Regions from separate parts of the Streptomyces sp. NPDC090088 genome, predicted to be linked through region 1. Evidence: riboswitches for the same ligand, from Rfam matches in the RefSeq annotation. Region 1 holds a riboswitch; each other region holds the start of a gene.
What was found. A riboswitch is a leader RNA that binds a small molecule or an ion and turns the genes downstream of it on or off. The one in region 1 is predicted to bind S-adenosylmethionine.
Positions count from the first base shown of each region.

Region 2: another riboswitch for S-adenosylmethionine. It lies ahead of ACIPSJ_RS23205 (putative leader peptide); the one in region 1 lies ahead of ACIPSJ_RS06350 (aminotransferase class V-fold PLP-dependent enzyme).
Region 3: another riboswitch for S-adenosylmethionine. It lies ahead of thrC (threonine synthase); the one in region 1 lies ahead of ACIPSJ_RS06350 (aminotransferase class V-fold PLP-dependent enzyme).
Region 4: another riboswitch for S-adenosylmethionine. It lies ahead of ACIPSJ_RS23170 (ABC transporter substrate-binding protein); the one in region 1 lies ahead of ACIPSJ_RS06350 (aminotransferase class V-fold PLP-dependent enzyme).

Region 1 covers NZ_JBIVDZ010000001.1:1,436,807-1,444,017, reverse strand. The annotation lists gene ACIPSJ_RS06355 (PQQ-binding-like beta-propeller repeat protein) at 1-37, opposite strand, end outside; gene ACIPSJ_RS06350 (aminotransferase class V-fold PLP-dependent enzyme) at 106-1,467, opposite strand; SAM riboswitch class IV at 1,632-1,748, opposite strand; gene trpD (anthranilate phosphoribosyltransferase) at 1,904-2,968, opposite strand; gene ACIPSJ_RS06340 (cytochrome bc complex cytochrome b subunit) at 3,102-4,739, opposite strand; gene ACIPSJ_RS06335 (Rieske 2Fe-2S domain-containing protein) at 4,736-5,794, opposite strand; gene ACIPSJ_RS06330 (cytochrome c) at 5,791-6,603, opposite strand; gene ACIPSJ_RS06325 (heme-copper oxidase subunit III) at 6,680-7,211, opposite strand, start outside.
Region 2 covers NZ_JBIVDZ010000004.1:714,395-721,605, forward strand. The annotation lists gene ACIPSJ_RS23190 (NtaA/DmoA family FMN-dependent monooxygenase) at 1-84, opposite strand, end outside; gene ACIPSJ_RS23195 (LLM class flavin-dependent oxidoreductase) at 95-1,183, opposite strand; gene ACIPSJ_RS23200 (MFS transporter) at 1,176-2,510, opposite strand; SAM riboswitch class IV at 2,911-3,024, shown strand; gene ACIPSJ_RS23205 (putative leader peptide) at 3,059-3,175, shown strand; gene ACIPSJ_RS23210 (ABC transporter substrate-binding protein) at 3,428-5,047, shown strand; gene ACIPSJ_RS23215 (ABC transporter permease) at 5,051-6,010, shown strand; gene ACIPSJ_RS23220 (ABC transporter permease) at 6,007-6,972, shown strand; gene ACIPSJ_RS23225 (dipeptide ABC transporter ATP-binding protein) at 6,954-7,211, shown strand, end outside.
Region 3 covers NZ_JBIVDZ010000006.1:164,439-171,649, forward strand. The annotation lists gene ACIPSJ_RS28570 (ROK family protein) at 1-257, opposite strand, end outside; gene ACIPSJ_RS28575 (extracellular solute-binding protein) at 387-1,652, shown strand; gene ACIPSJ_RS28580 (DUF3263 domain-containing protein) at 1,670-1,903, shown strand; gene otsB (trehalose-phosphatase) at 2,106-2,957, shown strand; gene ACIPSJ_RS28590 (trehalose-6-phosphate synthase) at 3,050-4,474, opposite strand; gene ACIPSJ_RS28595 (glucosyl-3-phosphoglycerate synthase) at 4,567-5,511, opposite strand; SAM riboswitch class I at 5,669-5,812, shown strand; gene thrC (threonine synthase) at 5,831-7,114, shown strand; gene ACIPSJ_RS28605 (MoaD/ThiS family protein) at 7,159-7,211, shown strand, end outside.
Region 4 covers NZ_JBIVDZ010000004.1:703,936-711,146, forward strand. The annotation lists gene ACIPSJ_RS23155 (hypothetical protein) at 1-173, opposite strand, end outside; gene ACIPSJ_RS23160 (O-acetylhomoserine aminocarboxypropyltransferase/cysteine synthase family protein) at 590-1,894, opposite strand; gene ACIPSJ_RS23165 (isopenicillin N synthase family dioxygenase) at 1,891-2,928, opposite strand; SAM riboswitch class IV at 3,332-3,443, shown strand; gene ACIPSJ_RS23170 (ABC transporter substrate-binding protein) at 3,726-5,378, shown strand; gene ACIPSJ_RS23175 (ABC transporter permease) at 5,375-6,457, shown strand; gene ACIPSJ_RS23180 (ABC transporter permease) at 6,461-7,211, shown strand, end outside.

The DNA.
Region 1 (7,211 bases):
CGATGGTCCGCGGGTCAGTCTCCCGCAGCTCCTGCACTCCGCGCTCCCCCTGCTCTCCGTACAGCTGCCGAGGTGAGCGTATACGCGCGAGTGGACGTCAGTCCGTCACACGGCCGGTACGCAACGGCCGTCCTCCGTGCGGTAGTTCCACTTCGCGCCGTCCCGGACCAGTTCCCGTACGGCGCCCACGAACCGCTCCACGTGCTCGTCCGGCGTCCCCGCCCCGAAGCTCACGCGGATCGCGTTGAGGGACTTCTCGCCCGGTGCCGCCTCCGGCGCCCCGCACTCGCCCTGGGTCTGGGGGTCGGAGCCGAGGAGGGTCCTGACCAGCGGGTGGGCGCAGAAGAGGCCGTCGCGAACGCCGATGCCGTACTCGGCGGAGAGGGCGGCGGCGAAGTGGGAGCTGTTCCAGCCGTCCACCACGAAGCTGATCACGCCGACGCGCGGGGCGTCGTCGCCGAAGAGGGAGAGGACCCGGACCTCCGGAACCTCGGCAAGTCCAGAGCGCACCGTCTCGATCAGGTGCCGCTCACGGGCGACCAGCGTGTCGAAGCCGGCCTCGGTGAGCGCCTTGCAGGCGGCGGCGATGGAGTAGGCGCCGATGACGTTGGGCGAGCCGGCCTCGTGCCGCGCCGCGCTCTCGTGCCACTCCACGGCCACGCCCCCGTCCTCGCGCCGGGTGACCTTGCGGCTGGCGCCGCCGCCCGCGAGGTAGGGCTCGGCGGCCTGGAGCCAGTCGGCGCGGCCGGCGAGGACGCCGGAGCCGAAGGGGGCGTACAGCTTGTGGCCGGAGAAGGCGACCCAGTCGACGTCCAGGTCCTGGACGGAGACGGGGTGGTGCGGGGCCAGCTGGGCGGCGTCCAGGACGATCCGGGCGCCGTGGGCGTGCGCGGCGGCCGCGAGCTCCCGTACCGGCCACAGCTCGCCGGTGACGTTGGACGCGCCGGTGACGCAGACCAGGGCCGGGCCGTGGGGGTCGCGGTCGGCGAGGGCGCGCTCCAGGGTCTCGACTGCCTGGCGCGGGGTGCGGGGGGCGTTGAGGTAGGTGACGCGGGCGTCCTGCCACGGCAGCAGGGAGGCGTGGTGCTCGGTCTCGAAGACGAAGACCTGGCAGTCGGCGGGGAGGGCGCGGGCCAGCAGGTTCAGGGAGTCCGTGGTGGAGCGGGTGAAGACCAGCTGGTCGTCGGGGCGGCAGTCGAGGAACTCGGCGACGGTCCGGCGGGCGTTCTCGAAGAGGTCCGTGGAGAGCTGCGAGAGGTAGCCGGCGCCGCGGTGGACGCTGCCGTAGTAGGGCGCGTACGCCGCGACGTCGTCCCAGACCCGCTGGAGGGCGGGGGCGCTGGCCGCGTAGTCGAGGGCGGCGTAGGTGACCTCGCCGCCGGTGACCAGCGGGACGGCGACATCCCGGCCCAGAACGGGCAGTGGGGCACAAACGGACTGGGCGGAGGCAGCGGTGGAGACAGACATGGCGGAACTCCTGTGAGGGTAAGCGGAACCGCCGTGCCGGACGGTGTGTCGACGGCACGGGGAAAGCTGAAAAGGGGTACGCGGAGGCGGGGCTCGACGCCCTATCGCATTCGCTTGCTCACAGAAGGCTCCCTCGTACGACCAGGACCCCTGGTGTGTCGAGGGGTCCGCGCTTGCCGTAGACCTCGCTGCCTACGACCTGGTCTTCACCCGGGGCACCCCGCCACGGACGGAGGGTTGCCGGACAGTCGGCCGGGGCCTCATGACTGTCACTCATGACCTGGGAAGAAACGTAAGGGAAGTGATCGCCGCCGCGCAACCTCTGTCCGGATGACGGAACGAGGGCCTGGCCGGCCGGGCACCGCCGACAACGCCGCGCGGGGCTGCGCGCCGCCGCGACGGCGGGACCCGGCGGTGCCGGACCTCCGCGCCGCCGCTACTTGTTCGTCGCCGCCGCCCAGCGCTCAAGGGCCCTCTTGGCCGCGCCCGAGTCGATCGACTCCGTCGCCCTGTCCATGCCCGCGCGGAGCTGTTCGGGCAGCGTGCCCGGGCCCGGGTCCAGGGCGACCAGGGCGGCCGCCGAGTTCAGCAGGACCGCGTCCCGTACCGGGCCCTGGTCGCCGTCCAGGAGCCTGCGGGCGACCTCCGCGTTGTACGACGGGTCGCCGCCCCGCAGGGCCTCCACCGGGACCAGGTCGATGCCGACGTCACGGGGGTCGAAGGTCTGCTCGGTGACCTTGCCGTCGCGGACGACCCAGACGTGGGACGTGGCGGTCGTGGTGAGTTCGTCGAGGCCGTCGTCGCCGCGGAAGACCAGGGAGGAGTTGCCGCGCTCGGCGAAGACGCCCGCGACGACGGGGGCCATGCGCGGGTCCGCGACGCCGACGGCCTGGGCCCGCACCCGCGCGGGGTTGGTCAGCGGGCCGAGGATGTTGAAGACCGTGCGGATGCCCAACTGGCCGCGCGCGGCACCCGCGTGACGCAGCGCCGGGTGGAACTTGACGGCGAAGCAGAAGGTGATGCCGGCCTCCTCGGCTACCTCGGCGACCCGCTGCGGGGTCAGGTCGAGGTTGACGCCGAGCTTCTCCAGGACGTCCGAGGCGCCGGACGCGGAGGAGGCGGCGCGGTTGCCGTGCTTGACGACCTTCGCGCCGGTGCCGGCCACCACCAGCGCCGACATCGTGGAGATGTTCACCGTCTTCGCGCCGTCACCGCCGGTCCCGACGATGTCGACCGTGCGGCCCGGCACCTCGATGAGGTTGGCGTGCTCGTACATCGTGCGGACCAGGCCGTTGATCTCCTCGACCGTCTCGCCCTTGGCCCGCAGCGCGACCACGAAGCCGGCGATCTGGGCGTCGGTCGCCTGGCCGCGCATAATCTGGTCCATCGCCCAGGCCGTGGCCTCGGCGCTCTGGTCCTGGCCGTACAGCAGCGCGTTCAGTACCTCGGGCCAGGAACGGCCCGCCGCGGTGTCGCCTCCAGCGGGGGTCACAGCGCTCATAAGGCCGCTCCTGATCGTCGTACCGGGAAATGGTGCCTGTGAGGCCTACCCTATCCAGCCCCGGGCACCGCGAAGGGCCCCCGTCCGGTGTACGGACGGGGGCCCTTCGGCTGTGGCGTGGCGACGCCGTCGATCAGTGGTGGCCGTGGCCGCTCGTGATCTCCTTGTACTCCTCGACGGACGGCTTCGGGATCTGGTTGTCCTCGCCGTAGTAGGCGTTGCTCAGCTTGGCGCGGAGCTTCTCGGACCCCTTGATCTTGCGCTCGACACCGTTCTCGTCGACCGCCGGGCCGATCTGGGCCGGCTCGTACTGGTGGTGGGCGGTGAGGGTGTGCAGCTGCTCCTGGGAGAGCGGCTCGTGGATCTCGACGAACTCACCGTGCGGCAGCCGCTTGATGATGCCGGTCTCGCGGCCGTGCAGCACCTTCTCCTTGTCGCGGCGCTGCAGACCGAGGCAGATCCGCTTGGTGACGAGGAACGCGATCACCGGTCCGGCGAAGAAGAAGATCCGGACGAACCAGGTCACGTCGTTGATCGACAGGTGGAAGTGGGTGGCGATGAGGTCGTTGCCACCACCGATCAGGCCCACCATGTACACGGTGATCCAGGCGACACCGAAACCGGTACGGGTCGGGGCGTTGCGCGGGCGGTCCAGGATGTGGTGCTCGCTCTTGTCGCCGGTGACCCAGGACTCGATGAACGGGTAGAGCGCGATCGCACCCAGGACCAGACCGAACAGGACCAGCGGGATGAACACGCCCAGGACCAGGGTGTGGCCCCAGAAGTTGATCTCCCAGCCCGGCATGTAGCGGATCAGACCCTCGGCGAAGCCCATGTACCAGTCGGGCTGGGCGCCGGTGGACACCTGGTCCGGGCGGTAGGGGCCCATGGCCCAGATCGGGTTGATCTGGGTGGTCGCCGCGATGGCCGCGATGACACCGAAGACCAGGAAGAAGAAGCCTCCGGCCTTGGCCATGTAGACCGGCAGCAGCGGCATGCCGACGACGTTCTTCTCGGTCTTTCCGGGACCCGCGAACTGCGTGTGCTTGTGGTAGAAGACCAGGATCAGGTGGCCCACCATCAGGCCGAGCATGATGCCCGGCAGCAGCAGGATGTGGATCGAGTAGAACCGCGCCACGAAGTCGTGGCCGGGGAACTCGCCGCCGAAGAGGAAGTACGAGATGTACGTGCCGACGATCGGCATCGACAGGATGGCGCCCTCGGTGAAGCGGACACCGGTGCCGGAGAGCAGGTCGTCCGGGAGCGAGTAACCGGTGAAACCGGTGAACATGCCCAGGACGAACAGCAGGAAGCCGAACAGCCAGTTGATCTCACGCGGCTTGCGGAACGCGCCCGTGAAGAACACGCGCATCATGTGCACGAACATGCCGGCGAGGAAGATCAGCGCGGCCCAGTGGTGGATCTGCCGGATGAGCAGACCACCGCGCACGTCGAAGGAGATGTGCAGGGTCGAGTTGAACGCCTCGGACATCAGCTGTCCCTGGAGCGGGACGTAGCTGCCGTGGTACACCACCTCGTTCATCGACGGGTGGAAGAACAGCGTCAGATACACACCCGTCAGGATGATGATGATGAAGCTGTACATGCACACTTCGCCCAGCATGAACGACCAGTGGTCGGGGAAGATCTTGCGCATGTTGGACTTGGCCAGGGAGTAGATCCCGAGCCGTCCGTCGGCCCAGTCGGCGACACGCTCGCCGGCCGGTGCCTTCCCGCGCTCGCGGGACTCTGAGTTCTCGTTGGTGCTCATCCGCGCTCCCAGAAGGCAGGACCGACGGGCTCGTCGAAGTCGCCGAGCGCCTGGAGGTAGCCCTCCTCGCTCACGCCGATGCGCAGCTGCGGCAGGGCGTGGCCGGCCGGGCCGAAGATCACTCGGGCTCCGTCGGAGAGGTCGAAGGTGGACTGGTGGCACGGGCAGAGCACGTGGTGGGTCTGCTGCTCGTACAGCGAGATCGGGCAGCCCACGTGGGTGCAGATCTTCGAGTAGGCGACGATGCCCTCGTGCGACCACTCGAGCTCGCGCTTGTCCTTGATGTTGTCCGGCTGCAGCCGGATGATCATCAGGGCCGCCTTCGCCATGACGTTCTGGAAGTCCTCCTGGTCTTCCTCGACGCCCTCGGGCTTGGCGAACGTCAGGGAGCCGACGGCGACGTCGGAGGGACGCAGCGGCTCGTTGGTGTTCATGTTGACGAGCAGCTTGCCCTTCGACCACGCCGTGTGGCGCAGCGAGGTGCCGGGCAGCGGGCCGAGGTCGCGCAGCAGCACGACGCCGGAGAGCGGGACCAGGGTCAGCGCGCCGAACATCGTGTTGCGGATCAGCTTGCGCCGGCCGATCGCCGACTCCTTGGCGCCCTGCTTGAAGTCGGCCAGGACCTTGGCCTTGACCTCGGGCTCGGCCGAGATGGCGTGCCGCTCGTCGGCGACCTCCACGTCGGACATCAGGGTGCGGGCCCAGTGGACCGCGCCCGCGCCGATGCAGAACAGGGCCGCACCGAGCGTCAGGCCCAGGGCGAAGTTCAGCGCGCTGATGTGACCGAGGGGGAAGACGAAGATCGCCTTGTCCTTCGGGATGGTCACATAGGACGCGATGAAGCCGACCGTGGCCAGCATCGACACCGTGAACAGCAGGGCGACGACGCGCTCGGACCGCTTGGCGGCCCGCTCGTCGATGTCCTGGATCCGGTGCTCGTGGGGCGGCAGACCCGGGTCCGCGAACGGGTTCTTCTCGTCCGCGACGCTCACGGCGCCGTGCGCGTGATCCTGCTCAGCGGGCAGGTTCTCTTCTGGAATGTCTTGGCTACTCATGACTTCTTGGCCTTTGCGGTCCGAGCGGCGACCCAGACGGCGACCGCGATCAGCAGGCCGAGACCGAAGATCCACGCGAACAGGCCCTCGCTGACCGGCCCGAGGCCGCCCAGGTTGAGACCGCCGGGGTTCACCGTCTTGCTGCTGTTGACCGAGTCGAGGTACGCGATGATGTCCTTCTTGTTCTTCTCCGACAGCGTCGTGTCAGGGAAGGACGGCATGTTCTGCGGGCCCGTCTGCATGGCCTCGTAGATGTGCTTCGGGTCGACGCCCTGCAGGTCCGGCGCGAACTTGCCCTTGGTCAGCGCGCCACCCGAGCCGACGAAGTTGTGGCACTGCGCGCAGTTGGTGCGGAAGAGCTCGCCACCCGCGGCGATGTCGGCACCGTCCGGACCGTACTGGTCCTTGGTCGGCACCGAGGGACCGGCGCCCAGCGAGGCGATGTACGCCGCGAGCTGGTCGATCTGGGCCTGGGTGTAGATGTTCTTCTTCGCGACGACCTGCGGGCCCTGCGAGGTCGCGGCCGGCATACGGCCGGTGCCGACCTGGAAGTCGACGGCCGCGGCGCCCACGCCCACCAGGCTGGGGCCGTCGGACGAACCCTGACCGCCGGTGCCGTGGCAGCTGGCGCAGCCGACCGAGTAGAGCTTCTTGCCCTCCTCGATGGTCAGGGACTGGGATGTTTCATCGGCCTGCGCCTTGCTCGCGGGCGCGAGAGCGGCGTAGGCCCCCCCAGTGCCCACCAGCGCAAGGAGTAGGACGACGAGCGCCGCCAGCGGATGGCGTCGTCGTGCGGAGAGCTTTTTCACGGATTACTCCGGTGTCAGGATCTTCTGCGTCGATGCTTCTGGAAAGTGCGCTTCTGCGGCGCGCGTGCCGGCCTGGCTACTTGATCAGGTAGATCGTGGCGAAGAGGCCGATCCAGACGACATCGACGAAGTGCCAGTAGTAGGACACGACGATGGCCGCGGTCGCCTGCTCGTGCGTGAACCTCTTCGCCGCGTAGGTGCGCCCCAGGACGAACAGGAAGGCGATGAGGCCGCCCGTCACGTGCATGCCGTGGAAGCCGGTGGTCAGGTAGAACACCGAGCCGTACGGGTCGGAGGAGAGCGAGAGCCCGTCCTTCTTGACCAGTTCGGTGTACTCGTAGATCTGACCGCCGATGAAGATCGCACCCATGATGAAGGTGACGATGAACCATCCCCGGAGCTTCTTCACGTCCCCGCGCTCGGCGGCGAACACGCCGAGCTGGCAGGTGAGGGAGGAGAGCACCAGGATCGTGGTGTTGGTCGCGGAGAACGGAAGGTTGAGATGGCTCGCCATCTCCTTCCAGTGCGCCGGACCGGTCACCGATCGCAGGGTGAAGTACATCGCGAAGAGGGCCGCGAAGAACATCAGCTCGGAACTCAGCCAAATG
Region 2 (7,211 bases), on a different contig from region 1:
GGGGTCGGTCCAGACCAGTTGGGGCCCGACACCGGCGTAGAACAGGCCGAGATGGAGCTGGGGTCGGGTGGACGGTTCGGTCATGGCGGTCACCTCAGGCGTGGGCGGCGGGCGCGGCGGCGAATCGGTTGGCGGGGCGGGGCAGGCCGAGCGTGGTGCGCAGGGTGTCGCCGGGCCGGGGCGGGTGGTGGAGTCCGGCGGCGGCCAGGGCGGGCAGTACCTGCTCGGCCAGCACCGGGAGGTCGTCGGCGAGGACGGCCGGGTGCAGCCGTATGCCGTCGACGAACTGGGCGAGTTCGGCGAGGAGTTCGGTCAGTTGCTCCGGGGATCCGGTGTGGCGCAGTCGGCCGGTCGCGGGCCGGGGGGCGGTGCGGTCCAGTGCGGCCAGCCGGTCGGCGGCGGGCACGGCGGTGTCGAGGACGATCTCCACCTCGGCGAAGACCAGGGGTGCGCCGGCCTCCCGGGCGGCGTCCGCGCGGGCGGCGACAGCGGCGGGCGTGGGCCGGCCGACCAGGACCACGTCGGCGCGCTCGTCGATCTCCAGCGCGTCCGGTGCGAGGACCACGACCTGTCCCTGTGGCGGACGCGGGGTGATGAGCGGGCCCTTGACCGTGAAGGAGGCGCCCTCGAAGTCGATGTGGTGCACCCGGTCCGCGTCCAGGTAGCGGCCGGTGGCGGCGTCCTTGACGACCGCGTCGTCCTCCCACGAGTCCCACAGGGCGCGGGCGGTGTCGACGACGTCCTCGGTCTCCCGGCGCAGTGCCCCGGCCGGGACCGGTTCCCGGCCCACGGTGGCGAGTGCGGCCGCGTCGGCCGCCGCTCCCACCAGCCAGGCGGCCCGGCCGTGCGACGCGTGGTCCAGGCTCGCCAGCTGGGTGGCGAGGTGGAAGGGCTCGGTGGTGGTGATGTGCAGGGTGGGCGCGAGCCCGATCCGGTCGGTGAGCAGGGACACGTACGCCGCGCGCGTCCCTGCCTCGATCCGGCCGACGGACCCGGGCCCGGCACCAGGCGGCAGCGGCTCGTCGGCGAACGTGACGAGGGCGAAGCCGGCCTGCTCGGCGGCGACGGCGGTCCGCCGCAGCGCCCTCGGGGTGACGGCGACCCGGGCGGCCGGGTGGGCGCCACCGCCGTCGGCCTCCAGGGCGAGGTGCAGCCCGGGCAGCCCGGTGTGACGGTCAGTCATGGGGAGTTCCTCCGGTGGACGGTTCACACTGCGGTGCGGGGACGGGGAGGGCCGGGCGGCCGGTGGCGGCGGACCCGGAGACGGGCGGGGCCGCCCGGGCGGCTGCCGTGGGTGCGGTGCGGGCCAGCCAGAGCGCCACGCCGGCCGCCGCCAGCACCGCGGTCGCGGCGCCGGAGGCCAACCCCCAGCGCACCCCGGCGTGTTGGGAGATCCAGCCGACGACGGGCGCACCGACCGGGCTGCCGCCCATGGAGATCACCGTGTAGACCGCCATCACCCGCCCGCGCATGGCATCGCTGACCTCGGACTGGACGAAGGCGCTGACGGCCGTGTTCAGCGTCATCAACGTGAAACCGGCGGGCAGCAGCAGGACGAGGAAGGCGGGATACGACGGCATCAGCGCCGCCACCGCCTCGAACCCGCCGAACAGCAGCGCGCCGACGACGACCGTCCGCACCCGGGGCGAGACCCCGCGCGTGGCGGCGATCGTCCCGGCGACGGTCCCGACGGCCAGGGCCGTGTTCATGAAACCGAGGCCCCGGGAGCCGACGTCGAAGACACGCCCGGCGAACAGGGTCAGGGTGGTCGGGAAGTTCACCGCGAAGGTCGCGGTCAGCCCGAAGACCGTGAACACGCCGACGAGTTCGGGCCGGGCGGCCACATAGCGCAAGCCCTCCGCCCCCGCCCCCGTCCACGGCGGCCGGGGCGTGGCCGGCCCGCCGCCCGTGCGCGGCCGGATCGCGAGCACACCCGCGAGGACCACGGTGAACGACACCGCGTTGAGGGCGAACACCCACCCGGTGCCGATCGCCCCGATCAGCACCCCGGCGATCGCCGGGCCGATCAGGCGCGCGGCGTTCAGGGAGAGGATGTTCAGCCCCGCGGCCTTCGGGATCAGCGTCCGCCCGACCAGTTCGGTGACGAAGGACAGCCGTGCGGGGTTCTCCACCGTGAACACACTGCCCAGGGCGAAGGACAGCACGTACAGCGCCCACAGCGGAGCATGACCGGAGAACACCAGCGCCGCCAGCAGCAGTGCCTGCACCGCGTACAGCGTCTGGGTCCACAGCAGCAGGGTCCGCCGGTCGTGGCGGTCGGCCAGGACGCCGCCCCACAGACCGAACAGCAGCACCGGGGCGAACTGCAGACCGGCGACCCACCCGAGCGCGGTCCCGCTGTGGGTGAGGGTCAGGACGTACCAGTCCAGCGCGACGCCCTGCATGGCGCTGCCGATGTTGGACACCAGACCCGTGCTCCAGTAGATCCGGTAGTCACGGACCCGCAGCGCGGCGAACGCCCCTGACGGGACGGTTCGGTTGACGGCCATGCGTCTCTTTCCGAGGGGTCGATCCACGGTGGCGAGGGCCGTACGACGATCTCGTCGCGAAGTCGGCCTGGGGTGACGGCGATTGGTAGCCGCGTGGGGGCTTCGCAGGCGACGGCCCTACGCGACGACGGCGCTACGAGGCAAGAGTGGGAGAGAAGCCCGGTGGGACGGGCCGGGGGTCAGCGACAGGTCTCGTCGAACTGATCGGCGCGACGGCCCACCCAGAACGGGTCGAGCAGCACGGTGCGTGCCTGACCTGCGGTCTCCATGACCGGATCAAAACACACGGCGGAAGGTGCGTCCACCACGCGTCCCGCCCCGTGAGACGGCGCCGTCTTTCGAACAGGACGCCCGGTTCCGGGATTGACGTACGACAAAACCGCTCCGTAGCATCGCGACCGGCATTGAGTGTCAGCGTCAAGCCCTGGCTCGCTGACCGGCAACCCTCCCGCGCGGCGGGGTGCTCCAGGTGAAAGCCCGGCGGGATCACCGACGATCCCCGCAAGCGCGTGGCCCCGTGAGCGGGGCCGGAGAAGAGGAGGACCGGTATGCGGCAGCGCGATGACCTCCCGGCTCCCTTCACCGACGCCATGGCCTTCTCCCGGCTCTCGCGCCGCCGTCACATCGATCTGAAGCGCTCGACCAGCTGCCTCTGTCAGGCCTGACCAGCGCATCCCCCGCCGGCCGCCGCCCTCTGCCGGCCGACCACCGCACCGGCCTCTGCCGGTCATTGCTCACCGCTCCCATGCGCACGGCTCCGCCGCCGCTCCGGGTGCCCCTTCCCTGACCCGTTTCCGTACAGCGCCTCCCCGTGCCGGTGCCCTCCGGCCCGGGCCGCACGCCCCTGCACGGCCGTGCCTCGCGCACCGAAGCCCGGCACCCCGTTGCCGGGTGACACGAGTAGGAGAACCCCCTCCGTGACAGCACTTCCCTTTCCCAGAACGTCCCGCTGGGCGCCCCTGGCCGCCCTGCTGACCACCGGTGTCCTGCTGACCGCCTGCGGCTCGGGCGACGGCGGCACCGGCAGCGGAAGCAGCCGGCCGAAGTCCGGTGGCACCCTCACCTTCGCGGTGGGTTCCGACGCCGGCTGCGTGGATCCGCAGCAGGTCGGCAGCAACGACACCATCTACTCGGTGCGCCAGCTCGTGGACTCCCTGACCGACCAGGACCCCAGGACCGGCAAGATCGTCCCGTGGCTGGCCAAGAGCTGGGACATCAACGCCGACGCCACGGAGTTCACGTTCCGGCTGCGCTCGGGGGTCACCTTCAGCGACGGCTCCGCGCTGACCGCGCAGGTGGTGAAGGACAACTTCGACGCGGTCCCGAAACTCGGCGCCCTGGGCACCCTCGCCGAGGGCTATCTCAGCGGCGTCAAGGCCACCACCGTGGTCGACCCGCTCACCGTCAAGGTCACCTTCAAGCAGCCCAACGCCCAGTTCCTGCAAGCCACTTCGACGCACTCGCTGGGCATCGAGTCGTCGGCGAGCGTCAAGAAGAGCCCGCAGCAGAAGTGCAGTGACGGTGTGGTCGGCTCCGGGCCGTTCGTGCTGAAGCAGTACGTCCAGAACCAGTCGGTCACGCTGGACCGGCGGTCCGGGTACGCCTGGGGCTCCTCGCTGTGGTCCAAGAAGGGCGCGGCCTACCTGGACAAGCTGGTGTTCAAGGTGGTGCCCGAGGCGGGCGTCCGGGCGGGCAGCCTCCAGTCCGGGCAGGTGGACGTGATCAGCAGCGTCGGCAAGGCCAACGAGGCCGCGCTCAAGGGCGGCCAGGTCACCCTCCAGCGCCGGGCCAACCCCGGTGTGGTGTTCGGGCTCGGCCTCAACAACGCACGGCCCCTGTTCAAGGACGCGAAGGTGCGCCAGGCCGTCCAGGTCGCCGTCGACCGCAAGCAGATCGCCGACACCGTCTTCCCCACCGGCACCCAGCCGGCCACCAGCGTCCTGGCGCACACCACGCCGGACTACACGAACCTCGCCGCCGACCTGTCCACCGACGCAGCCAAGGCCAAGTCCCTGCTGGATCAGGCTGGTTGGAAGGCGGGCGGCGACGGCATCCGCACCAAGGACGGCAAGAAGCTGTCCCTGACCATCACCTGGTTCCCCAACGCGGCCACCAACCAGCCCGCGTTGGAACTGGTCCAGCAGCAGCTGAAGGCCGTCGGGATCGACGTGGTGCTCAAGCAGCTCCCGGTCACCCAGTTCGCGACGACGGTCCAGTCCGGCGACTTCGACGTGGTGTGGGGCAACGTGACCCGTGCCGACCCGGACATCCTGCGCACCTCGTTCTCCACCCAGCTGGGCAACTTCTACCACCTGCCCGCCAGTTCGCTGGACACCGCGCTCACCGCGCAGGCCGCGACGACCGACACCGCCAAGCGCGCGCAGCTGGTCGCCGAGGCACAGAAGCTGCTCGTGCGGAACGCGTACAACGTGCCGGTGGTGGAGCTGCAGACCCAGCTGGGTGTGTCGGACAAGGTCCACGACCTCGACTTCGACTCGGGCAGCCGCGTCCAGCTGCACGACACCTGGATCGGCTGACGCATGCGCCGCTACGTCGTCAAACGCCTGGCGCAGGCGGTCGGGGTGCTGTGGGCGGCCTACACGGTGTCGTTCCTGGTGCTGGACTTCCTGCCCGGTGACCCGGTGAGCGCGATGGCCGGTGCCGGCATGGACTCCGGGCAGGTCGACCCGGCCCAACTGGCCGCGCTGCGGCACGAGTACGGCTTCGACAAGCCGGTGCTCGTGCAGTACGCCGAGTATCTGGGGCGGGCGGTGCGCGGGGACTTCGGGGACGCCGTCTCCACCGGCCGCCCGGTCACCTCCGTGATCGGCGACGCGCTGCCGCAGACGCTCCAGCTGACGGGGGCCGCGCTGGTGCTCGCGGTGGTGCTCGGCGGCGGGCTCGCGGTGGTGGCGACGTACACCTCGCGGCGGTGGCTGCGGCAGCTGCTGCTGTCGCTGCCGCCGCTGGGGGTGTCGGTCCCGACGTTCTGGGTGGGGCTGCTGCTGGTGGAGGCCTTCTCCTTCCGGCTGCACTGGTTCCCGGCGTTCGGCAACGACGGGCTGCGCGGTCTGGTGCTGCCGGCGCTGACCCTGGCCCTGCCGACGGGTGCACTGGTCGCCCAGGTGCTGGCCAAGAGCCTGCTCACCGCGCTCGACCAGGCTTATGTGGAGACCGCCCGGGCCAAGGGCGCCGGCCGCTGGCGGGTGCATCTGCGGCATGCGCTGCGCAACGCGTCACTGCCCGCGCTGACGGTCGTCGGGCTGCTGGTGGGGCAGCTGATCGCCGGTTCGGTGGTCGTGGAGACGGTGTTCTCCCGTGACGGCCTGGGCCGGGTGACCGCTGCGGCCGTCACCGCCCAGGACATCCCGCTGGTCCAGGGGGTGGTGGTGTTCGGTGCGCTGATCTTCGTGGCGACGAACCTGGTCGTCGACCTCGTCTATCCGCTGCTGGACCCGCGGATCGTGGTGGCCTCGAACCGGAGGGTGGGCCTCGCATGAGCCAGAGCCTTGTCGACGACACGGGCGGCACAGGCGGCACAGGCGGCACGGGGAACGCGTCCGGGGCCGAGCTCGGTCCCGCCCGGTCGGTCGAGGCGGGACCCGCGACCACCCCCGGGCCGTACCGCCGGGCCGATGTACGCCGAGTGCTGCGGTTCCTGGTCCGCCGCCCCGGTCTGCTGCTCTCGGTGGCTGTCCTGGTGCTGGTCGTGCTGGCCTCGTTCCGGCCGGACCTGTTCACCGCGCAGGACCCGTTGAAGGGAGTCCCGTCGGAGAACTTCCGCGGCCCGGGCGGCAGTCACTGGTTCGGCACGGACGAACTCGGCCGCGACGTCTTCTCCCGCGTGGTGCACGGCGCCCAGCTCTCCCTCAAGGCCACGCTGATCGCGGTCCTGGTCGCGTTCGTGGTGGGCGGCCTGCTCGGGGTCGTCGCCGGGTTCGTGGGCCGCTGGGTGGACGACGTGCTGATGCGTGTCGTCGACGTCCTTCTCTCCATCCCGGCGCTGTTCCTGTCGCTGGCCCTGGTCACCGCGCTCGGGTACGGGACGGTGAAGGTGGCGGTCGCGGTCGGTATCGCCAGCGTCGCCTCCTTCGCCCGGGTGGCCCGCGCCGAGGTGCTGCGGGTGCGGCAGGCGCTGTTCGTGGAGGCCTCGCGGTCCTGCGGGGCCCGCTGGTACACGGTGCTGGGCCGGCATGTGCTGCCCAACGCGGCCGGCCCGGTGGTGGTCCTGGCCACCCTGGACTTCGGCTCCTCGATCCTGGCCGTGTCCGCGCTGAGCTTCCTCGGCTACGGCGCGCCGCCGCCGGCCCCGGAGTGGGGGACGTTGATCTCCGACGGCCGCAACTACCTGGCCAACGCCTGGTGGCTGACGGCGCTGCCCGGGCTGGCGATCGCCGCGACCGTCCTGGCCACCAACCGCGTCGCGCGGGCGCTGGACGGCGAATGGTCCCGGCAGCGATGACCGACGAACCCGAGAACGGTGAAGGCGTGAGCACACCACTGCTGGAGATCCGCGACCTGTCCGTGTCATACCGCACCCGGAGCGGGTCGGTAGCGGCCGTGCGGGGCGTCGACCTCGACGTCTGGCCAGGGCAGGTGACCGCCGTCGTCGGCGAGTCCGGTTCCGGGAAGAGCACCACCGCGCACGCGGTCACCCGGCTGCTGGCGGCGAACGGCACGATCGACGCGGGCACGGTCCGC
Region 3 (7,211 bases), on a different contig from region 1:
GCGTAGACGGCGACGCCGGCCCGCTCGTCGACGATGCCCGGTACCGCGACTCCTGCGGCGGCGGGCGGCTCGCCGAGGTGCTGTTCGCCGTAGGCCCGCAGCTCGGCGGCGAAGTCGAGGATGGCGGCGACCACCGCGTCCGGGCCGCGTTCGCGGCCGGTCGCCCGGCGGTCCTGGTGGAGCAGCTCGCCGTCCGGGCCGACCAGCGCGGCCTTCATTCCGGTGCCGCCCACGTCCAGGGCGATGACATGTCTCACGGGAACAGTGTGGCCCGCCGACCCGCAAGAGGTCTAGTCCACTTACGTGGTGTAGACCTTATGGGTCCACATGTTGAACGGCGAGACAGTTAGATCGAGGTAGTGCGGGTGCGGCGGCGTAGGGCAGGAATGATCGCGGTGGTGTCCACCATGGGCATGACGGCGGTTCTCGGTGGCTGTGGGGCGACGGGTTCTTCGGACGTCACCCTCAGACTCGTCGCGGCCGACTACGGCGACTCCGCCGCCAACAGCTCCCAGAAGTACTGGGACAGGCTGGCCAGGGCGTACGAGGCCCAGCACTCCGGCGTGAAGATCGATGTCAGCGTCTACTCGTGGAACGACGTCGACAGCAAGGTCAAGGCCATGGTCGCCGCCGACAAGGCCCCCGACCTGGCGCAGATCGGCTCGTACGCCGACTACGCGGCCGCCGGCAAGCTGTACGAGGCCGGTGACCTGCTCTCCATCCCGGTCCAGGCCGACTTCCCGTCCCAGCTCGCCGAGGCGGGCCAGTGGAACCACGCCCAGTACGGCATCCCCTTCGCCGCCTCCACGCGCGTCCTCTTCTACAACAAGACGCTCTTCTCCGAGGCCGGCATCACCACCCCGCCCACCACCTGGACCGAGCTCGCGGCCGACGCGAAGGCGCTCGCGGCGAACGGTGTGAAGTACCCGTACGCGCTGCCGCTCGGTCCCGAGGAGGCCCAGGCGGAGACCATGCAGTGGCTGCTCAGCGGCGGCAGCGGCTACACCGACGACACCGGCACGTACACGATCAACTCCTCGCAGAACATCGACACCCTCACCTGGCTCAAGGACGAACTGGTCGGCAAGGGCCTGACCGGCCCGACGGCGCCCGGCAAACTGAACCGCGCGACGGCGTTCGCCGCCTTCGCCGACGGCCAGGTCGGCATGATCAACGGCCACCCCACGCTCATCAAGCAGGCCGAGAAGAAGGGCGTGAAGTTCGGCACCGTCGCGATGCCCGCCCGGGCCGGGCAGTCCACCGGCACCGCCTCCATGGGCGTCGCCGACTGGATGGCGGCCTTCAAGCAGAACGGCCACGCGGACCAGGTCGGTGACTTCCTCAACTACGTCTACAGCGAGAAGAACGTCCTCTCCTTCTCCCGCGAGTACGGCCTGCTGCCCGTCACCACGTCCGCGTCCCAGGCGATGACCGACTCCACGCAGCCGCAGGACAAGCAGCTGCGCCCCTTCCTCGAACAGCTCCCGACCTCCCAGCTGTACCCGGCGGGCAAGACGTCCTGGGCCGCCATCAGCGCCGACATCAAGAAGCAGATAGGCACCGCGGTCACCTCGACGGGCAACCCGACGACCGTCCTCACCCGCCTCCAGGCGGAGGCGTCGCTGGCCGACAGCCGTACGAGCACGGGCTGAGCGTTACCGTTCTCGGCATGGACCGGCAAGAACTGGACGCGCGCGAGCAGGCGATCCTCGCCCTGGAACGGCGGGGCTTCGCCGGCACCGGCGCGAAGGAGCGGGCGATACGCGAGGAACTCGACCTGGCTCCCGTCCGCTACTACCAGCTCCTCAACGCCCTCCTCGACGACGAGCGGGCGCTGGCCCACGACCCGGTGACGGTGAACCGGCTGCGGAGGGTGCGGGAGGCTCGGCGGGGGGAGCGGTGAGGGTGGCGGTGCGCTGAGGTGGCGGTGCGCTGAGGGGGCGGTGCGCTGAGGGGGCGGTGCGCTGAGGGGCTGCGCCCCCTTCGCCCCCCCTTCGCCCCCCTCGACCCCCCCCCGTCGGCCGCCTCGGTCTGCGGGCCGGTGGGGGTTGAGCGCGCAGTTCCCCGCGCCCCTGACGGGGCGCTGCTCGGATACTGTCGGCTGCATGGGAACCCACATCACGGAACCCCTTCCGACGCCTCGCACCCAGGCCGGTCGCGACGGTCTCGCGGCGCTTGTCGCGCAGCCGCACACCGCGCTGATCGGTCTTGACTTCGATGGCACGCTCGCGCCGATCGTCGCCGATCCCGAGCAGGCGCGGGCCCACCCGGACGCGGTGCCGGTGCTGGCCGCGCTCGCGCCGAAGGTGGCCGCGGTCGCCGTGATCACCGGCCGGCCGGCCGAGGTGGCGGTCCGCTACGGCGGCTTCGCGGGCGTGCCCGGGCTGGAACACCTCGTCGTCCTCGGCCACTACGGCGCCGAACGCTGGGAAGCGGCCACCGGCGAGATCACCGCGCCGCCGCCCCACCCGGGCATCGCCGCCGCCCGCGCCGAACTCCCCGCCCTCCTGGACCGGGTGGGCGCCGCGCACGGTACCTGGATCGAGGAGAAGGGCTTCGCCGTCGCGGTCCACACCCGCCGGGCCGACGACCCGCAGGCCACCTTCGACTCCCTCCGTGCCCCCCTGACCGACCTGGCCACCCGTCACGCCCTGATCGTCGAACCGGGCCGCCTGGTCCTGGAACTCCGCCCCCCGGGCATGGACAAGGGCGTGGCCCTGCGCGACTACGCGAGGGAGATCGGCGCCGAATCGGTCCTCTACGCCGGCGACGACCTCGGCGACATCCCCGCCTTCGCCGCCGTCGAGAAGCTGCGGGAGGAAGGCGTCCCCGGCGTCCTGGTGTGCAGCGGCAGCGAGGAAGTCACCCAGCTGGCGGACCGGGCGGACGTGGTCGTGGACGGCCCGGAGGGAGTCGTACGGCTACTGGGCCAGACGGTCGCATACAGCGCCCCGTAAGCCCCGTAAGGGGCGCGGGGCTGTATCGATGTGCGGCTCCGCCGCGTGGGCGCGACCAGCCCCCACCGCCCCGCAGCCGACGAACTACGAACTCACCCGCCCAACGCCTCCAACTGCTCAAGAAACCAAGCCGCAGGCGGCAGCGCCGTAGCCGCCGCAGCGAGCCGCTTGCACGTCTCCGCCCGCTCCTCCACCGGCATGCCCAGCGCCAGCGCCAACGCGGCGGCCGTCCCCCCGATGTCGTACGGGTTCACGACCACCGCGTCCTCGCCCAGCTCCTCGTACGCCCCCGCCTCCCGCGAGAGCACCAGCACGCACCCCTCGTCCGACACCACGGGGATCTCTTTCGCGACGAGGTTCATGCCGTCGCGGATCGGGTTCACCAGGGCGACGTCGGCCAGCCGGTACGCCGCCAGGGAGCGGGCGAAGTCGTCCTTCACATGGAGCACGACCGGCGTCCAGCCCGCCGTCCCGTAGGCCGAGTTGATGTCGTCGGCGACCCGCTGGACCTCGGCCGTGTAGTCGCGGTAGACGGCGAGGTCCTGCCGGGACGGATACGCGAACGCGACATGCACCACCCGCTCCCGCCACTCGGGGTGGTCGTCGAGCAGCTGCCGGTAGGCCAGCAGTCCGCGCACGATGTTCTTCGAGAGCTCCGTACGGTCGACCCGGACGATGGTCCTGCGGCCGTCGCCGATCTCCTCCCGCAGGGCGGCCATCCGCTCCTCGACGTCCGGCTCGTGCGACCGCTTCCGCAGGAAGTCCGCGTCGGCGCCGAGCCCGTGCACCCCGATCCGGGTGTCTCCGGAGGAGGGGATCCCGGGGCCCAGTACGGCGTGGCAGCAGTCGACGAACGCGTCCGCCCACCGACGGGTGAGGAACGCCGCGTGGTCGGCGCCGAGGATCCCGCTCAGCAGCTCGGCGGCGATGTCGTCGGGGAGGAGCCGGAAGTAGTCCGGCGGCGCCCAGGGGGTGTGGGAGAAATGGCCGATTCGGAGGTCGGGGCGCAGGCGGCGCAGCATCCGCGGGGCCAGCGCCAGGTGGTAGTCCTGGATGACGACCGCGGCGCCCTCGCCCGCCTCCTGGGCCAGCGCCTCGGCGAACGCCCGGTTGTAGGCCTGGTACGACGCCCACTGGCGCCGGAACTCCGCGTCGAAGACCGGCTCCAGCGGGGTCTGGTAGAGCATGTGGTGGACGAACCACAGCACCGAGTTGGCGATGCCGTTGTACGCGTCGGAGAACACCTCCGCGTCGATGTCGAGCATCCGGACCCGCTGGCCCCCGGTGTCCGCCACCGGCAGCCGGCCGCCGTCGGCCCGCCGCACCGCCTCGCGGTCACCGTCGCTCAGCGCCGCGCACACCCACACGGCGTTCGCGTCCGGGCCGATCGCCGACAGGCCGGAGACCAGCCCGCCGCCGCCCCGCTTGGCGTGCAGCGCACCGCCTTCGCGCACCTCGTACGAAACCGGGCCGCGGTTGGACGCGACCAGCACCTCAGCACCGCCGGTGGAAGCCATACGCCTCAACCTAGCCCGGCCCGTAAACGCTCAAACGTACGGCTACGCCCGACCAGCGGCCGTATACGGAACGCGCGTCGAACCCGTCGAAGTCACGCCACTTTGCGTTCGGCGTACTCCGCGATCTCCGCCATCGGCGGCCGTTCCTCCGTGTCCACGGAGTACGTGCGCGGCTCGAAGCCGTCCTCGCTCCGTTCGAACTGGGTCAGGGACGGGCGGATCAGGTGGCCGCGGGCCAGCCGCAGCTGGGCGGTGCGGTAGATCGCGGCGGACATCCGGCCGAGGGCCTGGCCGTCCTGGTGGCGGTGTTTGCGGACCCCCACGTCCACCTGGGCGAGGGCGTCCAGGCCGACCAGGTGCAGGGCGTCGACCAGCATGCCCAGCTCCACGCCGTAGCCGACCGGGAAAGGGAGCTGTTCCAGGAGCGAGCGGCGGGCCGCGTACTCGCCGCCCAGCGGCTGCACGAACCCGGCCAGCTGCGGCCAGTGCATGTTCAGCAGCGGGCGGGCCATCAGCTCGGTGACCCGGCCGCCCTGCCCGGCCGCGCCGGCCAGCGGGCGGTCGTACATCGCCTTGACCAGGTCCACCCCGGGGTCGGTCAGCAGCGGGCCGACGATCCCGGAGACGAAGTCGGAGGAGAAGTCCCTCAGGTCCGCGTCGATGAAGCAGACGATGTCTCCCGTGGTCACGAGCAGGGAGCGCCAGAGGACCTCGCCCTTGCCGGGGACGGCGGGGATGCGGGGGAGGATCGTGTCGCGGTGGACGACCCGGGCGCCGGCCGCGGCGGCCACCACCGCCGTGCGGTCGGTGGAGCCGGAGTCGACGACGACGATCTCGTCGACGAGCGGCGCCTGCTGCATCAGGTCGTGGCGGATGACCGCGACGATGTCACCGACGGTCTCCTCCTCGTTGAGCGCGGGCAGCACGACGGAGACCGACTGACCCGTCCGCTGCTTGGCGGCGAGTATCCGGTGCAGGGGACGGTCGTTCAGGGACCAGGAGCGGGTGGCCAGCCAGCGCTCGACTTCTTCCAGCACAGTCAGCGGCTCCTCACTGTCACGATCACACAGCGCGGTGTGATCCATCTCGCGGTTCGGACGACTATCTCAACTGTCCTGGCCTTCGGTTACAGTCTTGAACAACGCCGATGACCATCGCATGTCCTGCGGTCACCGTGCGTTGACAACCGAATACAGCTCATCCAGAGGGGCAGAGGGATACGGCCCGATGAAGCCCCGGCAACCCTCCAGTCGGTACTCGTCTTCCAAGGCGTGGCTCCCGGCTAGGGAAGGTGCCAAATCCGTCTCACGGCGAGATGCGTCGTGAGGAAGATGAGGAGAAAGGGCCTCGCCTCACATGGCTGCGCAGACTGTTGCAACCGATTCCCCGAAGACCGTCGACCTGGGCCCCGCCACGGCGCTGTCCTGCCGCGAGTGCGGTCACCGGGTGCCGCTCGGCCCGGTGTTCGCCTGCGAGGAGTGTTTCGGCCCGCTCGAGATCGCGTACGACTACTCGGCGTACGACGCCGAGGAGCTGCGGAAGCAGATCGAGGCGGGACCCGCGAACATCTGGCGTTACGCCCCGCTGCTGCCGGTCCCGGCCGACGTGGCGACCAAGCCCAACATCAACCCCGGCTGGACCAAGCTCGTGCAGGCCGACAACCTGGCCAAGGAGCTGGGCGTCACCGGCGGCCTGTACGTGAAGGACGACTCCGGCAACCCGACGCACTCCTTCAAGGACCGCGTCGTCGCCCAGGCCGTCGAGGCCGCCCGTGCCTTCGGCTACACCACCCTCTCCTGCTCCTCCACCGGCAACCTGGCCGGCGCGGTCGGCGCCGCCGCCGCCCGGGCCGGCTTCCGCTCCTGCGTGTTCATCCCGCACGACCTGGAGCAGGGCAAGGTCGTCATGGCCGCGATCTACGGCGGCGAGCTCGTCGGCATCGAGGGCAACTACGACGACGTGAACCGTTTCTGCTCCGAGCTGATCGGCGACCCGGCCGGCGAGGGCTGGGGCTTCGTCAACGTCAACCTGCGGCCGTACTACGCGGAGGGGTCGAAGACCCTGGCGTACGAGATCTGCGAGCAGCTCGGCTGGCAGCTGCCGGACCAGCTGGTCATCCCGATCGCCTCCGGTTCGCAGCTCACCAAGGTCGACAAGGGGCTCCAGGAGCTGATCAAGCTCGGGCTGGTCGAGGACAAGCCGTACAAGATCTTCGGTGCGCAGGCCGAGGGCTGCTCGCCGGTGTCGGTGGCCTTCAAGGGCGGCCACGACGTGGTCCGGCCGCAGAAGCCGAACACCATCGCCAAGTCCCTCGCCATCGGCAACCCGGCCGACGGTCCCTACGTCCTCGACATCGCCCGCCGTACGGGTGGCGCGGTGGAGGACGTCACCGACGAGCAGGTCGTCGACGCGATCAAGCTGCTCGCGCGGACCGAGGGGATCTTCGCGGAGACCGCCGGCGGAGTGACGGTTGGAGTCACCAAGAAGCTCATTGAGAATGGGCTCATCGATCCCTCGAAGTCGGTCGTTGTACTCAACACCGGTGATGGATTGAAGACGCTCGACGCGGTGGCGGGTACGGGTCTTACCGCGACCATTCGCCCGAATCTCGAGTCTTTCCACGAGGCCGGGCTCGCCTGAGTCCCCGAGAAATAGGGCGCTGCCCTGACCGGAGGTTTAAAGCCGTGAGCGTCACTGTTCGCATCCCCACCATCCTGCGCACCTACACCGGTGGCCA
Region 4 (7,211 bases), on a different contig from region 1:
GTCTGTTCCTCCAGGTACCAGCGCTCGATGTCGGTGCGCTGCTCCGGAGTCAGTCCCGGCTCCCGGGCGGTGAAGTCCGTCACGCGCCGGCGTGCGGCGCGCAGGTGGGCCTGCTGGTGCAGGTAGTCCTGGAGGTCGCTCAGGCCGCGGGCGGCCTCCTCGCTCGTGTCCATGGTGTGCTCCACAGGTGAGGCGGCGGCCGTCCGGCCCGGTCGCGATCAGCGCCGGCGAGGGAGAGCAGCGCGCACGAACGTATCGAGCCGGGACGGGTCGGAACCGGCGATCTCTCGAACGCCGCGGAGAGCTGGAGGAGCAAAAGGTGTGAACCACCAGCGTGACAACTTCCACCGGAAGCCGCAAGGGCGCCGAACCACGTCACTTCACGGATTCGCTCGCGGCGGCCCCCGCCCAGGTTTCTTCACGTGATCGCGCCGGTCGGACACGCCGAAGGAGACGTCATGAGTACGCGAGCGCGCGACGTCGTTCTCGTCCATGGAGGCTTCGTGCACGGATCAGGCCGGCAGGGGGCCTACGACGCTCTGCCGGCCCCGGGTCTTGCTTCGGGCTCCTCAGGCGAGTGCGGTGGGGTTCACAGGGTGGCTGCCCTCAGTCCGTCGGCGAGGTCGGCGATCAGGTCGTGGACGCCCTCGATGCCGACCGACAGCCGCACCAGACCGGGGGTGACCCCGGCCGCGGCCTGCTGGGCGGGGTCCAGCTGGGCGTGGGTGGTGGAGGCGGGGTGGATGACGAGGCTGCGGACGTCGCCGATGTTCGCGAGGTGGCTGAACAGCCGGACCCCTTCGACGAAGCGCCGGCCCGCCTCCAGACCGCCGGCGAGTTCGAAGGAGAGCACCGCTCCGGCGCCGCGCGGCAGATAGCGCTTGGCCTGGGTCTGCCACGGACTGGAGGGAAGAGCCGCGTAGTGCACCCGCGTGACCTGGGGCTGTTCCTCCAGCCAGGTGGCGAGCGCGTGGGCGTTGGCGACGTGCCGTTCGACGCGCAGGCTCAGCGTCTCCAGGCCCTGCAGGAGCAGGAAGCTGTTGAACGGGGAGACGGCCGGGCCGAGGTCCCGCACCAGGCGGGTGCGCAGGCGCAGCGCGTAGGCGAGGCCGAGGTCCCCGAAGGAGTCCCAGAAGGAGAGTCCGCCGTACGTCGGGTCCGGGCCGGTCAGTCCGGGCCAGCGGCCGGGGTCCGCGCCGAAGTCGAAACGCCCGCTGTCCACGACGACCCCGCCGATGCCGGTGCCGTGGCCGGAGAGGAACTTGGTGGTGGAGTGCACGACGATGTCGGCGCCGTGGTCCAGGGGCCGCAGCAGGTAGGGCGTGAGCACGGTGTTGTCGACGACGAGCGGGACACCGGCCTCGTGGGCGATTCGGGCGACCGCCTCGGTGTCGAGGACGTTGCCGCGCGGGTTGCCGAGGGTCTCGCCGAAGAACGCCTTGGTGGTGGGCCGTACGGCCGTGTACCAGGCGGCTAGGTCGTCCGGGTCGTCGACGAAGGTGACGGCGATGCCGAAATCGGCGAACGTGTGCTCCAGCAGGGTCCGGGTACCGCCGTACAGGGCCGACGAGGCCACGATGTGGTCGCCCGCGCGGGCCAGGTTGAGCAGGGCGAGGCTGGTCGCGGCCTGGCCGCTGGCCACGGCGACCGCCGCCGAACCGCCCTCCAGGGCGGCGATCCGCTCCTCCACCACCGCGGTGGTCGGGTTCGACAGCCGGGTGTAGGCATGGGTGGCGAGGTCGGCCAGTTCGAAGGCCGCGGCGGCGTGCCCGGTGTCCCGGAAGACATAGCCGGCGGTCGCGTGGATCGGGACCGCCCGCGCGCCGGTGGCCGGGTCGGGGGCCGCGCCGGCGTGCACCTGCCGGGTCTCGAACGCCCAGTCGGCGGTGGTCATCGGCCGCCCTCCCGCCGGGCCAGGACGTCGGACCACCAGCGTTCGGCGACCCGCGGATGCGAGCGGAGCCAGCCGACGACCGCGTTCTCGCCGAAGGCCGCGAGCAGCGGGTTGTCCGGGTCGTCGGTGACGCCCCGGCTCAGCACGGCCAGTTCGGCGGGCAGGCTCAGCGGCTTGACGACGGCGTCGAGGCGGGGACCGAGGAAGAACGGGATCGAGTAGCGGTCGACACCCGGCTGCGGGCTGACGACCCGGTGCCGAGTGGCTTTCAGATAGCCCTGGGTGGCGATCTCCAGCATCTCGCCGATGTTGAACACGAAGGCGTCGGGCACCGGCACCGCGTCGATCCAGCCGCCGTCCTCGCCCTGTACCTGGAGTCCGCCGACGTCGTCCTGCTGGAGCAGGGCGAGGTAGCCGTAGTCCTTGTGCGCGCCCACCCCCTGGTCGGCGTCCCGGGCGGCGCGCGGCGGGTAGTGCACGATCTTCACATGGACGGCCGCCTCGTCGTCGAACCACTCGTCGAAGTAGCCCTCGTCCTGTCCGAGCGCGGCCGCCAGGGCCCGCAGCACCTCCCGGCTGACCCGCAGCGCCTCCGCCTGCCAGCGCAGCACGATGTCCTTGAGCTCCGGGAGCGCGGACGGCCACTGGTTGGGGCCGATCAGGCGCAGGTGGTCGGGATCGTCCGGGCCGGTCTCCACCGCCGCGCGCTCCGGGCCGATGTCGATCTGCTCCCGCCAGTCGGCACTGCCCGCCGTGTACTCGGTCCCGGTGCGCGTATAGCCGCGGAACTGGGGCGAGTTGACGTTCTCGATCTCCAGCCGCTGCTCCTCGGGCAGGGCGAAGAAGGCGCGTCCCGCGGCCAGCACCTCGTCCCGCAGGGCGGCCGACACGCCATGGCCGGTGACGTAGAAGAAGCCCACCTCGTGGGCCGCGGCCCGGAGTTGGGCGAGAAAGGCGGTGCGGTCGGCTTCCTCGGCGTTCCGGTCCCGGAACCGGGAGATGTCGATGACGGGCAGGGCTGGGGGCTGGGCCATGAGGGTTCCTTCGCGGCAACGGCAGCCGACCGCCCCGCACGGCCGCCCGGAGGGACGGGCTCTGACCGAGGGCGGACGGAAGGAGGAGCAGGCGGAGAGAGGGGAACGAGGTCGCGACGAGCCGTGGGACGGCGATCAGCAACAGACCTGGTCGAACTGGTCGGCGCGGCGGCTCGCCCAGAACGGGTCGAGCAGCACCGTGTGTGCCGGGCCAGTGGTCTCCATGGCCGGATCAAAGCACACCCGGCAAGGACGCGTCCACCACGCGTCCGGGCGGGCGAGACACCCTTCGGACGCACTTGTGCGCCTCGAACGCCCGGCTTCCGTGGGGCAGTTCGTCCACGTCCCGGCCTCCCCCGACCGGTCTTGACGCCGGAAGAAACGTCGATCTACGGTGTGCGCGAGCTACGAGTTCCGGTGATTCAAGCCCTGGCTGGCCGGACGGCAACCCTCGACGCAGTGGGGTGCCCCAGGTGACGGCTCGGCGGATCTCTTTGTTTCTGCAAGTGCGCTCGCATCGGCCGCCGGATCGGCCGGGACCCGGGAGGACGGCGTGGTGACGGCACTCATGCTGTGCTCGCGGCGCCATGTCGACCTGCTGCTGGTGTCCAGCGCCCTGTGTCGCGGCTGATCCCGCCCGCACCGGGCCGCCCCCTCGCATAGACCGCTCCACCCCTTTCCTTTCTCGCTGATTTCTCGCTCATTTCTCGCTCTTTTGTCGCGATCTCGCAGGCCGAGGCACGCTCCCGTGCCCCGGCTGCCTCGCGCACCCCCGACGCGGAAGCGGAGAACTTCTGATGACACTCCCCTACGGCTCCAGGCCGAACAGACCGCTCCGCCCCGGCGGCCTGGGCGCCGTGTCGCTGGGCACGGCGTTCCTGGTGGCGCTGACCGGCTGCACCAGCAGCAAGGACGGCAGTGGGGCGGACTCCGGCTCGTCGATCACCGTGGGTACGACGGACCAGGTGGCGAGCCTGGACCCGGCCGGTGCCTGGGACGCGGGTTCCGGCACCGTGGAGAGCGAGGTCTACGCGACCCTGCTCAGCCAGCGCAACGGCTCGGCGGACGTCACTCCCGACCTGGCCACCGGGATCAGGCTGACGGGGCCCAAGCAGTACACCGTCACGCTCCAGAAGGGCCTGAAGTTCGCCAACGGCCACGAACTCACCTCCTCCGACGTCAAGTTCAGCTTCGACCGGAATCTGCGGATCGCCGACGAGAACGGCCCGTCCTCCCTGCTGTACAACCTCGCGTCGGTCGCGGCCCCGGATCCGACGACGGTCGTCTTCACCCTCAAGTCGGCCAATGACACGCTGTTCCCGCAGGTGCTCTCCACGGCCGCCGGCGAGATCGTGGACGAGCAGGTGTTCCCCGCGGACAAGATCCTCGACGACACCTCGATCGTGGCGGCCAAGCCGTGGAACGGGCCGTACGGGATCGCGAGTTACGACAAGAACTCGCTGGTGTCCTTCACCGCCAACGCGGCGTACAAGGGCCGGCTCGGCACGCCGAAGACCAAGAACGTGCGGCTGAAGTACTACACGGACGCCGGCAATCTGAAGCTGGACGTGCAGCAGGGCACCATCGACGCCGTCTACCGCACGCTCACCACGGCCGATCTGGACGACCTCGCCAAGCAGCGGGACGTCAGGGTCCACACCGGCTCCGGCAACGGCATCCGCTACATCGTCTTCGACTTCGCCACCCAGCCCTACGGCACGAAGACGAAGAACGCCGACCCGAAGAAGGCGCTCGCGGTCCGGCAGGCCGTCGCGGACTCCGTCGACCGGGCCCAACTCGCCCAGCAGGTCTACAAGAACACCTACCAGCCGCTGTACAGCTCCGTCCCGGACGGCCTGACCGGCGCCACCCCCTCCTTCAAGTCGCTGTACGGCGACAAGAAGGGCGGCCCCGACCCGGCCGCGGCGACGGCCCGGCTGAAGGCGGCGAAGGTCAGCACCCCGGTCACCCTCAACCTCCAGTACAACAGCGACCACTACGGCTCGTCCTCGGCCGACGAGTACGCGCTGGTCAAGTCCCAGCTGGAGGCGACCGGGCTGTTCAAGGTGAACCTCCAGTCCACCGAGTGGACCCAGTACGGCAAGGACCGCGTCAAGCACCTCTACCCGCTCTACCAGCTCGGCTGGTACGCGGACTACCTCGACGCCGACAACTACCTCTCGCCCTTCTACTCGGCCAACAGCTGGGTCGCCAACGCCTACGACGACCCCGCCGTGCGCACGCTGATCCAGAAGGAGGAGACCGAGACGGACGCCGCGAAGCGGACCGCGCTGCTGAAGCAGGCGCAGGACAGGGCGGCCACTCAGGTACCGCTGCTGCCGCTGCTCCAGGGCTCCACCGCCATCGTCACCCGCAGCGACCTGAGCGGGGTGCCCGACGAACTGGACGCGACGTACCAGTTCCGCTGGGCGGGACTCGCGAAGAAGTGAGCGCCCTGACACAGGAGACCTCCGGCGCCGTCGCCTCCCCGGCCGACGGCGCCGCCGGGTACGGGTTCGCCCGCTATCTGCTGGTCCGCTTCCTCCTCATCGTCCCCACCGTGCTGGTCCTGGTCAGCCTGGTCTTCTTCCTGATGCGGCTGACCGGTGACCCGATCACCGCCGCCTTCGGCGACCGTCTCACCCCTGACCAGTTGCAGGCCAAGCTCCACCAGGCGGGCTACGACCGGCCGTTGCTCACCCAGTACCTGGACTACCTGCGCTCGCTGGCCACCGGCGACTTCGGCCGCACGGTCACCGACAACCAGCCGGTCACCCACCTGCTCGGCACCTACGGCGCCGCGACCGTCGAACTCGCCTGCTACGCGCTCCTGGTGGCCCTGCTGACCGGCGTCCCGCTGGGCATGGTGGCCGCCTCCTACCGGGACCGGGCCCCCGACGCCGCGCTGCGCCTGTTCGCGATCCTGACCTACGCCACCCCCGTGTTCTTCGTGGGCCTGCTGCTCAAACTGGTCTTCGCGATCTGGCTCGGCTGGCTGCCCTCCTCGGGCCGGGCGAGCACGGGCGTGCAGCTCTTCCTCCAGAACCAGACGTCCACGACCGGCGTGTACCTGATCGACGCGCTGCGCAGCGGCGACGGCACCGCGATCGCGGACGTGCTCCGGCACGCCGTGCTGCCGGCGGTGGCCCTGGGCCTGCTCGTGTCCGGCATCCTGCTCCGCCTGGTCCGCACCAACCTGATCGGCACACTCTCCGCCGACTATGTGGACGCCGCCCGCTCCCGGGGTGTCGCCCCGCTCCGTCTCGTGACGCGACACGCGACCCGACCTGCGCTGATCCCAGTGGTCACGGTGCTGGGCCTGCAGATCGCGGGGCTCCTCGGCGGAGCCGTGCTGACCGAGACCACCTTCGAGTGGAAGGGCCTCGGCTACGAGCTCGCCCACTATCTGACGGTGCGTGACTTCCCGGCCGTGCAGGGGATCGTGGCCCTGTTCGCCGTGGTCGTGGCGGTGACGAACTTCCTCGTCGACGTCGTCGCCGCGCTGATCGACCCACGAGTGAGGTACTGACCCATGGCCCTGGTTCTCGTACGACGACTGCCCCGGCGGCTACGCACGGGCGCGGGGGTGCAGCGGGCCATGCTGCTCACCGGCGCGGTCCTGACCGCGCTGTTCCTCCTGACCGCCGTGCTGGGCCCGCTGCTCGCACCCCACGGCTACGCCCAACTCCGGGACGAAGGCGGCCTGTTCGGCTCCCAGCAGCATCCGGACGGCGCCCACCCGCTGGGCACCACCATCGCGGGCTACGACGTGCTGTCCCGGACGGTCTGGGGTGCGCGGACCGCGCTGCTGATCATCCTCGCCGCGCTGCTGCTGTCCGTGGTGCCGGGTACCGTGCTCGGCCTGGTCTCCGGCTACCTCGGGGGCCGGCCGGACCGGCTGCTGGTCGGGCTCGCCGACGCCCTGTACGCCTTCCCGCCGCTGCTGCTGGCCATCGTCATGTCGCTCGTGATCAGCGGCGGCCGGTCCAGCCTCGTCGGCGGTCTCGGGGCGGCCGCCTGCTCGGTCGCGGTCTCCTTCGTACCGCAGTACTTCCGGGTCGTGCGCGCCGAGGTGATCCGGGTCAAGGCGGAACCCTTCGTGGACGCGGCGCGCGTGATCGGCACCGGGCCGTGGCGCATCATGACCCGGCATGTGCTGCGCAATTCGGTGCGCACCCTGCCGCTGATCTTCACCATCAACGCCTCGGAGGCCATTCTCACCCTGGCCGGCCTCGGCTTCCTGGGCTTCGGCATCGAGCCCAACTCCGCCGCCGAGTGGGGCT